3 regions of the Paenibacillus paludis genome follow, and region 3 is predicted to be linked to each of the others. Evidence: predicted binding sites of a transcription regulator. Region 3 holds the regulator's gene; each other region holds the start of a gene.
The links. Region 3 encodes Rex, which represses fermentation and respiration genes when NADH is low (regulators of the CRP and FNR family bind a similar motif). Its sites were predicted from a motif close to TTGTGAAATATTTCACAA; they were not measured.
Positions count from the first base shown of each region.

Region 1: a site for Rex is predicted at 1,785-1,802, ahead of ACAN56_RS06720 (helical membrane plugin domain-containing protein). Genes of this name have one in related genera too.
Region 2: a site for Rex is predicted at 1,406-1,423, ahead of ACAN56_RS10555 (cytochrome ubiquinol oxidase subunit I). Genes of this name have one in related genera too.

Region 1 covers NZ_JBGJZP010000003.1:41,846-45,129, forward strand. The annotation lists gene ACAN56_RS06710 (alpha-galactosidase) at 1-858, shown strand, start outside; gene ACAN56_RS06715 (nitroreductase family protein) at 940-1,557, opposite strand; gene ACAN56_RS06720 (helical membrane plugin domain-containing protein) at 1,884-2,321, shown strand; gene ACAN56_RS06725 (NAD(P)/FAD-dependent oxidoreductase) at 2,362-3,284, shown strand, end outside.
Region 2 covers NZ_JBGJZP010000004.1:393,081-396,364, forward strand. The annotation lists gene ACAN56_RS10555 (cytochrome ubiquinol oxidase subunit I) at 1-1,291, opposite strand, end outside; gene ACAN56_RS10560 (cold-shock protein) at 1,516-1,746, opposite strand; gene ACAN56_RS10565 (cold-shock protein) at 1,949-2,149, opposite strand; gene ACAN56_RS10570 (S1C family serine protease) at 2,538-3,284, opposite strand, start outside.
Region 3 covers NZ_JBGJZP010000036.1:34,843-38,126, forward strand. The annotation lists gene ACAN56_RS34610 (amidohydrolase) at 1-1,021, opposite strand, end outside; gene ACAN56_RS34615 (redox-sensing transcriptional repressor Rex) at 1,008-1,700, opposite strand; gene dinG (ATP-dependent DNA helicase DinG) at 1,790-3,284, opposite strand, start outside.

The sequences.
Region 1 (3,284 bases), on a different contig from region 3:
ATGCAGCTTGTGCTCGATTTCTCCCGTGAGGATGTCTGCCAGGCGATCGGCGACAGGATTGCCGATGTGCTGCGCAGCGCGCCAATCTCCTATGTGAAATGGGATATGAACCGCAATATGACCGAAATTGGCTCTGCGCTGCTGCCGCCGGAAAGACAGCGGGAAACGGCGCACCGTTATATGCTCGGTCTTTATGGAGTGCTTGAACGGATTACCTCGGAGTTTCCGGATGTCCTGTTTGAGAGCTGCTCCGGCGGGGGAGGGCGCTTCGATCCGGGAATGCTCTATTATATGCCGCAGACCTGGACAAGCGATAATACCGATGCGATCAGCAGACTCAAAATCCAGTATGGAACGAGCATCGTCTATCCGCTTAGCTCCATGGGCAGCCATGTCTCGGCCGTGCCGAACCATCAGGTACACCGCAATACTTCTCTTGAACTGCGCGGACATGTCGCAATGTCAGGCAATTTCGGCTATGAGCTGGATCTGACAAAGTTTACGGAAGAAGAGAAGGAAACGGTAAAAGCACAGGTAGCGCTCTACAAGGAGCTGCGGCCGCTGGTGCAGTTCGGGGAGCAGTACAGACTGCTCAGCCCGTTTGAAGGCAACGAGACCGCATGGCTGATTGCGGCTGAAGATAAATCCGAGGCTGTCGTCGTGTATGCCCGGACACTGGCCGAGCCCAATGATTCACTGTATTATCTTCGCCTGAAAGGACTGGATCCCGAAGCGGATTATGAGTGGCTGGAAGGCGGAGGCGTGTATGGAGGAGATCATCTTATGTATGCAGGGCTGCCATTGCCGAATCTGCACGGTGATTTCCAGAGCGTGCTCTGGCGTTTCCGCAGAGTCTAGGATTTAACCGGTTGTTATTATCATAAAAGGCCTTGCCGCGATACTGCGGCAAGGCCTTTTTGCAGGTTGCAAGGGTCCATCTCAGAAGAATTCAACAAACTCATTTACCGGCTTGCGGTAGCCGCGCGGTCTGATCTTGCGTTTGTAATCTTTGCCGATGGTAATCATCAGAGCCGGCACAAGATGGTCCGGGATATTGAGGGTGGCCTTGATGGCTTCGGGATCAAAGCCGATCATCGGGCAGGTATCCCAGCCTTTATCCTTGGCAATCAGCATGAACTGCATGGCGGACAGGGAGGCGTTGCGAATGGCTTCATCACGCTGGAAAGCATCATTTCCTTCATAGGCATCGTTGATGGATTGAATGGTGTTATCATATTCCTCCTGGCTCATAGCGCCAAGCAATTTCAGTCCGCTGTAAATTTCCGGTGCCTGCTGATAGGCAAGCTTATCTCCGAGCACAATAATAACGGCGGAAGCCGTGTGGATTTTATATTGGTCATAAGCACCTCTGCGGATTTCCTCCTTCAGTGCCGGATCGCTGATCACCTTGTAATGTGTATGCTGCAAATTGGAGCTTGAAGGGGCGAGCCGGGTGAGAGAGAACATGTCCTCCAGTTCGTTTTGCGGGATCTTGATCCCTTCCACGAAATTCATAGCTGATCTGCGGGATTGCACCAAATCTGTAAAAGTACTCATGATAAATACCTCCAAATGGTTATAAATTAATAGTTAATAAATATCAATAACTTATGTAAATAAACCTACTTACTAATGGTTACTTACTTAAGATAGCACGGCAATTGGGAATCGTCAATGATGAATTACACTAAATCGTGAAATTAAGTTCAAATAGAAGATAATTAATAAAAACGACAGAAAAGAAGTGATTTTAATCACAAAATAAGGTTATAGAGGCAAAAAGATTGTGACGTTTATTACATAATAGGTGTTATAATAGATGTATGGGTTATTGAATTGACTATTATCAAGCGTTACAAGCTAATGCAGAGGAGAGTCCAACAATGTCAGAAACAATTACGCAAACCACTCCTGAACAGGAAGCACCGAAAGCCTCTTTAACCAAAGAGGATGTTCTGGATCAGCTTTTGAAGCCGGAAGTTCAGGAATCATTAACAACCTTGATAGAACAGCTGCCGCAGCTTACACAGCTTGTAGGTGTATTAACGAAGTCTATGGACTTTGTACAGTCGGTTGCATCCGATGAAGTACTCAAGAATGATACGGTGGGCGCTATTAAAGAAATTGCCGAGCCGGTAGTAGGTTCCGTCAAGAATATGGCGGCTACTGTGATCGAGGCGAAAGACCGGGCAAATGAAACCAGCGAGACGATCAGCGTGTTCGGAATGATGAAGATGATTAAGGATCCGCAGGTTCAGAAGCTTCTCCGTTTTATGAATGCTTACCTGCAAGTCAGCGGCGAACGCAGCCAGCAGAAATAATTAATTCTAATCTCATACGTAAGGACGGAGGAAACATCATATGTCAAAACATATTGTTATTCTAGGAGCAGGTTACGGCGGATTGCTGAGTGCCTTGACAGTGCGCAAATATATGAGCAAGGCTGAAGCAAAGATCACAGTTGTCAACCAGTTTCCAACCCACCAGATTATTACCGAATTGCATCGTCTTGCCGCAGGCAGCGTGGAAGAGAAAGCTGTTGCTATGCCGCTGGCGAAGCTTTTTGCCGGTAAAGACATTGATCTTAAAATTGCCAAAGTAAAATCCTTCTCCGTTGAAAGCAAACAAATTGCGCTCTCGGATGGCACGAATCTTACTTACGATGCCCTTGTTGCGGGCCTTGGCAGCACGACGGCTTATTTTGGAATTCCGGGACTTGAACAATACAGCATGGTATTGAAATCGGCTGCCGACGCCAATAAAATTCACGGGCATATCGAAGACCGGATCCGTGAGTACGCAAAAACCGGCAATGAAGCTGACGCGACGATTCTAATCGGCGGTGGCGGATTGACGGGTGTTGAGCTTGTAGGTGAAATTGCCGACGTGCTGCCGAAGTTCACCAAACGTTATGGGGTGGATCAAAAAGCGATCAAGCTGCTGCTCGTGGAAGCAGGTCCGAAGATTCTCCCGGTACTGCCCGATCACCTGATCGAACGCGCTACATCAAGTCTTGCTGCACGCGGCGTACAATTCCTGACTGGTCTAGCCGTTACCAATGTGGAGGGCAACACCATTGATCTGAAGGATGGCCAGAAAATTGTGGCCAACACATTCGTATGGACCGGCGGTGTACAAGGAAATCCGCTGATCGGTGAATCCGGTCTTGAAGTTAACCGTGGACGTGCAACGGTAAATGAATTCCTGCAATCCACATCGCATCCTGATGTATTTGTTGCTGGTGACAGTGCTGTTGTATTTGCTCCGGACGGCCGTCCTTATCC
Region 2 (3,284 bases), on a different contig from region 3:
CCGCTCCCAGAATAGCGTAGATCGCCGTAAAGGAGATCACCGAGAACAGCACCTGTCCAGCCGATATATTAGGAGACACACTGTCTTCTGTCGTCATTAATCCGAATACCGTCCAAGGCTGACGTCCGATCTCTGTCATGATCCAGCCTGCAGTATTGGCAATTGGCGGAAGCAGCAGCCCCCAGAACATGAACCGCATAAACCAGGTGTTCGGACGTTCCATCTTTTTGCGCCACATCAGATACATCGCATACATGCCGAGCACAATCATCAGCGTGCCTGCGACCACCATGATCCGGAAGCTCCAGAAAGTCGTACGAACAGGCGGGATATAATCCCCCGGGCCGTACTTTTGTTCATATTCTGCCTGCAGCGTGTTCATCCCTTTAACTTCACCGGAGAACTTACTGTAGGACAAGAAACTCAGCATATAAGGAATCTTGATTTCCCCGGAGTTTGATTTATTGTCAGGATCGATAAAAGCACTGGCTGTCCAAGCCGCAGGGTCACCACTGTCCTCCCAAAGGGCTTCCGTAGCTGCCATCTTCATCGGCTGTGTCTCTACCAGATACTGCGCTTGGGCATGACCTGCAACGGCTACCCCCATGGAGGAGACAATGCCGACAATCGCCGCAATTTCGAACGATTTTCTAAAGAAAGGCACATCCTGCTTCTTGAGCATTTTATAGGCACTGATACCCGTTACCAGAAATGCCCCTGTAGCGTAAGCCGCGAGCACCGTATGCGGGAATTCCACCAGCAATTGTCCGTTTGTAATCAAAGCCAGGAAATCATTCATTTCGGCCCGGCCATTATTCATCGCAAAACCAACAGGGTGCTGCATAAAAGAATTGGCTGCGAGAATCCAGAATGCCGATAACATCGTTCCCAGCGCTACCATCCAGATGGACAGTAAATGAATCTTCTTGGAGACTTTGTCCCAGCCAAAAATCCATAAGCCGATAAAAGTAGACTCCAGGAAAAACGCCAGCAGCGCTTCAATCGCAAGTGGAGCCCCAAATACATCCCCGACAAAGCGGGAATAATCGGACCAGTTCATTCCGAACTGGAATTCCTGCAATATCCCTGTTACTACCCCTACTGCGAAGTTAATGAGAAATAGCTTTCCCCAAAACTGCGCCATTCTTTTGTACTCATCGTTGCCTTTTCGGACATACATCGTCTCCATGATCGCGATCAAGAGTGCAAGTCCAATAGATACCGGTACAAAGAAGTAATGAAAGATCGTCGTCGACGCAAATTGTATACGCGACAGCATAACTGTATCCATGTTTCTTCCCCTTTCTTCTCCCCATTCGTTATGTCTATTCTGTCAAAAATTTAAGGCTTAAAGTGTGATAATTATCACATTATACACCCGGATTCGGCCTAAAAAACAATAAATTTGTGACAAATATCACAATATTACGTTCGGAAAGCAAAAAAAATAAGACGGTTTTACCGTCTTGGATTTGTTCGTCGTTCTATAGAAAGCTTGACTCATAAAGGCATTGGTTAGGTAATCGAAATACCCTTCTTCAGCGATTTGAGATCGCCATTAGAATTAAGCAATTGCGGCAGCATCTTCATGCTGCGAACCATTGGGGCATGACAGAGACGGCAAGAAGGCGCATGTTCAAATGCGAAATTATCCCTCATCCATCCGTTGCATCCATCATTGGTACAGGCCCAAATTGCGGTATTTTCTTCCGGTACTTCCTCTAAAGGCTTCTTCCGGTAGTTCATTGCCGTTCCTCCCTTCCTTTATGTTACAAGTTGAGAAACAAGTAAAAAAGCATCCAATTATATTCTTTCTAAGATGCTTACAAATCCTTCATTTGCAGTTGCTCTACTTCAAGATCATGTTGTGGTTTCATGATGATATAGCAGTTGATCTTATAAAAAAAGACCGTCCCAACTTGCAAAAGCGGGGACGGTGCTTCTATTATTACAGTTTTACAACGTTTTCGGCTTGTGGTCCGCGGTTGCCTTGAACAACGTTGAATTCAACGCGTTGGCCTTCGTCCAAAGTTTTGAAGCCGTCGCCAGTGATTGCGCTGAAGTGAACGAATACGTCGCTTCCGCCTTCAACTTCGATGAAACCGAATCCTTTTTCTGCGTTGAACCATTTAACTGTACCTGTTTGCATGTGTGTTACCTCCACAAATTTAAATTAATATGTTCTTTTTATCTTCAAACAAAGAAAAAATTCACACATTGAAAAAGGTTGTATTTGCATTGACAGCCCTTTTCAATACGAGAATTAGGTATCAAATGTATGATTAATCTCATGTTACCACACCGGAGTTACAAAGGCAAGCCAACATCCGAATATATCCGTATTTCCCCTTATAAGGTGTTGTTCCCAATGTAAGGGCTACCAGTCTTTATAAAAAGGGGGATTTGCATCCATATTAAGTAATATACCCAGATGATTTGACTTCGAAACGGATGCCGTCCTTAATTTTATAATAAGGACGGCTGGGCCGTCTCGCTTATCTTGACTGCCACATTATTATATACGGCTGACGCCGCTTTTATTCCTTTTGTTTTTCAAGAAGTTTCACCGTCACCTGTTTTACCTCTCCGTTGCGGTAATAAGTAATCTTCAGATCATCTCCGATTTTGGTGTGATCATACAGATACTTGCGCAGCGAAAGGGTCGATGTGATCGGTTCATTGTCAAACTTGGTAATCACATCATTGAACTGCAGTCCTGCATCCTTGGCCGGCCCTACCGCATCCAGCACAACTACTCCGTCTTTAACGGTCGTTGGCAGATTAAGCTCCTTGCGCTGGTCTTCTGCGAGCGGCACATAAGGGTTATTCAAATCTACGGAATACACTCCCAGATAAGAGCGGGCAATCTTCCCGTTAGCCTCAAGCTCACCCGCCGTTTCCATAACATGATTGGCCGGGATGGCAAAGCCAAGTCCCTCCACGCCTGTATCGGAAATCTTCATTGTATTAATACCAATCACCTTGCCGTTCAGATCGACCAGCGCGCCTCCGCTGTTGCCCTCGTTAATTGCAGCATCCGTCTGAATGACTTCCTGTTCCCAGTCATAGACACCGTCCTGGTTCAGTGATACGGGAATGGTCCGTTCTGTGTAGCTGACAATCCCCGAGGTCAAGCTATCGCCGAGTCCCAGCGGATTGCCGATAGCAATGACCGTCTCCCCAAACCGCAGCTTGGAGGAATCACCAATCTGGGCTACTGTGGTAATGCCTTTAGCATCAATGGAGAGCACTGCGATATCACTTACTTTATCCGTACCCACAAG
Region 3 (3,284 bases):
TCAGCAGCGCTTCCGGTGCCGGAACTGCGGTAGGATCACCGCTGACTCCCTTATGGATCAATGCTGCAAGCCGCATTTCCTCGAACATATCGAGATTATTGTTGCTTGCCGCCCCGTCCGTACCGAGCGAAACTTTGACTCCGGCTCTCAGCAGCTCAGGCACCCGTGCAACCCCGCTGGCAAGCTTCAGGTTACTTCCCGGGTTATGGGACACACCCACCTTGTGGCGGGCGAGGATTTCGATCTCCTCATCGTTCAGGTGGACACCATGGGCGATTAAGGACGGGCGGGTGAACATCCCCAGCTTCTCCAGGTGCGCTACAGGACGCAGGCCGTAATCAGCGGCATTCTGCTCCACTTCACGCAGCGTTTCCGACATATGCGTATGCATCGGCAGGTCCAGGTCATGTGCCGCCTGCACAAACCGCATGAAAAAGTCCGGAGGACAAGTATACGGGGCATGCGGTGAAATCATGGTTGTAATTCTGCCGTCAGCCTTGCCGTGCCAGTTGCGGGCGAAAGCAACAGCTTCCGCAAGCTTCTGATTCTGCACTTCTTCAGGACATAGACCAATAACACCGCGCATCAGCACCGCACGGATGCCGGAGTGTTCGACCACCTCGGCCACCCGGTCCATATGATCATACATATCCAAAAAGGTGGTTGTGCCGCCTTTCAGCATCTCCAGAACGGATAAGGAAGTGCCCCAGTAGACATCATCTCCGGTAAACTTCTCCTCCATCGGCCACATTTTCTCCTGCAGCCAGGCTTGAAGAACCATATCATCCCCATAGCCGCGCAGCAGCGACATCGCAGCATGGCCATGGGTATTGACCAGACCCGGCATGAACAGCAGCCGGCTGCCGTCGAGCGTCACTGTGCCTTCTTCAATAACGGGCTTCTCTTCCCCTATGTATGTGATCAAATCATTTTCTATAGTCATATAACCGCTCAGGACCGGCTTCTCGCTTCCGGGAACCAGAAAACGTCCGTTTGCAATTATCATCTTATTGCTGCTCATCTGTAATTCCTTCCTTTCCATCATGTAAATAATACGCCAGACTTTGCAGGTCAGTCGTAAAGTCGGCAGCATGAATACGGATGGTTGCAGGTGTCTTCAGAATGACCGGTGCAAAATTCAGGATCGCCTCGATGCCCGATTCTACCAGAATATCAGCCACATTCTGTGCTTCGCTGTCCGGTACAGTGATGATCCCGATCCGGATTCCCTGATCACGGATGGTCTGACCCAGCTCCTCCATCGGCTGAACCGTAAGAGAGTTGATCTTTTGTCCAATCTTGGGAGCATAAGAATCAAATACAGCGGTGATTTTCATGGTATCCTTCAGATAAGCATTGTAATTGGACAAGGCATGACCGAGGTTACCGGCACCCACCAGGGCCACGTTGATTTGTTGATCCAGCTTCAGAATATGACGGATCTTTTCGATGAGATAAGACACGTCATATCCAATGCCTTTTCTGCCGAAATCACCAAAATAGGCCAGATCCTTACGAATCTGTGCCGGATTAAGGTCCAGCTTCTGCCCGAGTTCCTGAGAAGAAACGGTTGAGATTTCACGCTTTTGGAGATCGTTCAGGAAACGCAGGTACACTGGGAGTCTGCGTACGACGGCCTCCGATATTTTATCCGATTTCATGTTTTCTCCTCCTAATTTAGAATTGCACTGACGCGATATCGTATGACAACCACGTGCAGTGCCCGCTCTGCGAACGGGACACAGCCTATGGTACAAAGAGATGGAAAAAATTTATAAACGATGACAGATTAGGAAACGCCGCCCTCTTCAAGCCATTCCGCAATCCGCGGAACCATCTGATCGGTAAGCATGTGCTCCATCTTCGGACCAGGGAGTGAATACAGGAAGTACTTCCCGTAATAAGCTTCGATGACCCTGGTATCATATACTATAACAATTCCCCGGTCCTGCGCTGTGCGAACCAATCGTCCAAAACCCTGTTTGAACCGGATCACTGCTTGTGGAACAGACATTTTCATAAAAGGATTCTTCTTCTGGGCCTGCAGAAGCTCCGCCTTTGCCTCGGCAAGCGGATGATTCGGCGGCTGAAACGGCAGCCTTACAATCGCAAGACAGGTCAGCGCCTCGCCAGGGATGTCGACTCCTTCCCAGAAACTGCTTGTTCCAAGCAATACCGATGCAGAGCTGTCCTGAAAACGCCGGATCAGCTTGCTGCGGCTGCCTCCTTCCACACCCTGGCCCAGAACCGTAATGTCCTGGGAAGCCAAGGCCTCTTTCAGCGGATCGTAAACCTGGCGCAGCATTTTGTAGGAGGTGAACAGCACCAGCATCCGCCCCTTGGTCGCCGCCGCCGCTTCAGCCAGCGAATGCACCAGCTTGTCTACAAAACGCGCATCGCCTACGCTGCCCTTAACACTGGGGAAATCGCGCGGGATGACAAGCAGAGCCTGTTCACGGTACTTGAACGGTGAAGGCAGCAGCGCTGTCATGAGACGCCCTTGCTCAGAGGCTTCAGAAAGACCAAGGTTGTCAATCATGAACTGAAAGGACTTGTCGACCGATAACGTGGCCGAGGTCAGCACTATGCTCTTCTTCTTGTCGAAGAACAGATCCTTGAGCTGACTGCTTACATCGACAGGCACGGCGTAGAGCTGAAGCGACTTGCCCCGGTAGTTGCCGCTCCCTTCCATCCAGTACACGATATTATCGTCACTGAGACCCATAAAGAAGCGGATTTGTTCCCGGATGGATGCCAAATCCTTGAACAAGCCTCCGATATCGGTCACCAGGCTGTCCGAAGACGACTGACTCTCCGTATCGCGCATCTCGCTGAGCATTTTGTCACCCCTGCGGATGATGTCGCTCAGGGCTAAGTTCAGCGTATTCTCCAGCGCCGCCAGTTCTTCCCAATCTTTGGGCTTGCTCCCGGGAAGCAGGCGTGTGACCAGCTGGCCGGCTTCACCTGCCGCTGCATCGCTGCGTTCGGGCAATAGGCCGAACAGCTTGTCGCTCAGTGTATCCCAAGTTTCCTTTACGGTAAGCAGGTCGGGATAGATTTTATCGATTACGCCGCTCCACTCCGAAGCCTGCTCACTGCCCGAGGACTGCAGAGTCTGGCGCAGTGCCGGCAGCTGGCCGCTGCGGCTGTCTTTATACAGCCTTGTAAGCGTATGAGCTACCGTGAAATACTTCATTTGCATGCCCAGATGCTTGCCGGCCACATCCTCCAAATGATGGGCCTCGTCAATGACAAGATGCTCATAAGCCGGAAGCAGCTGGTGC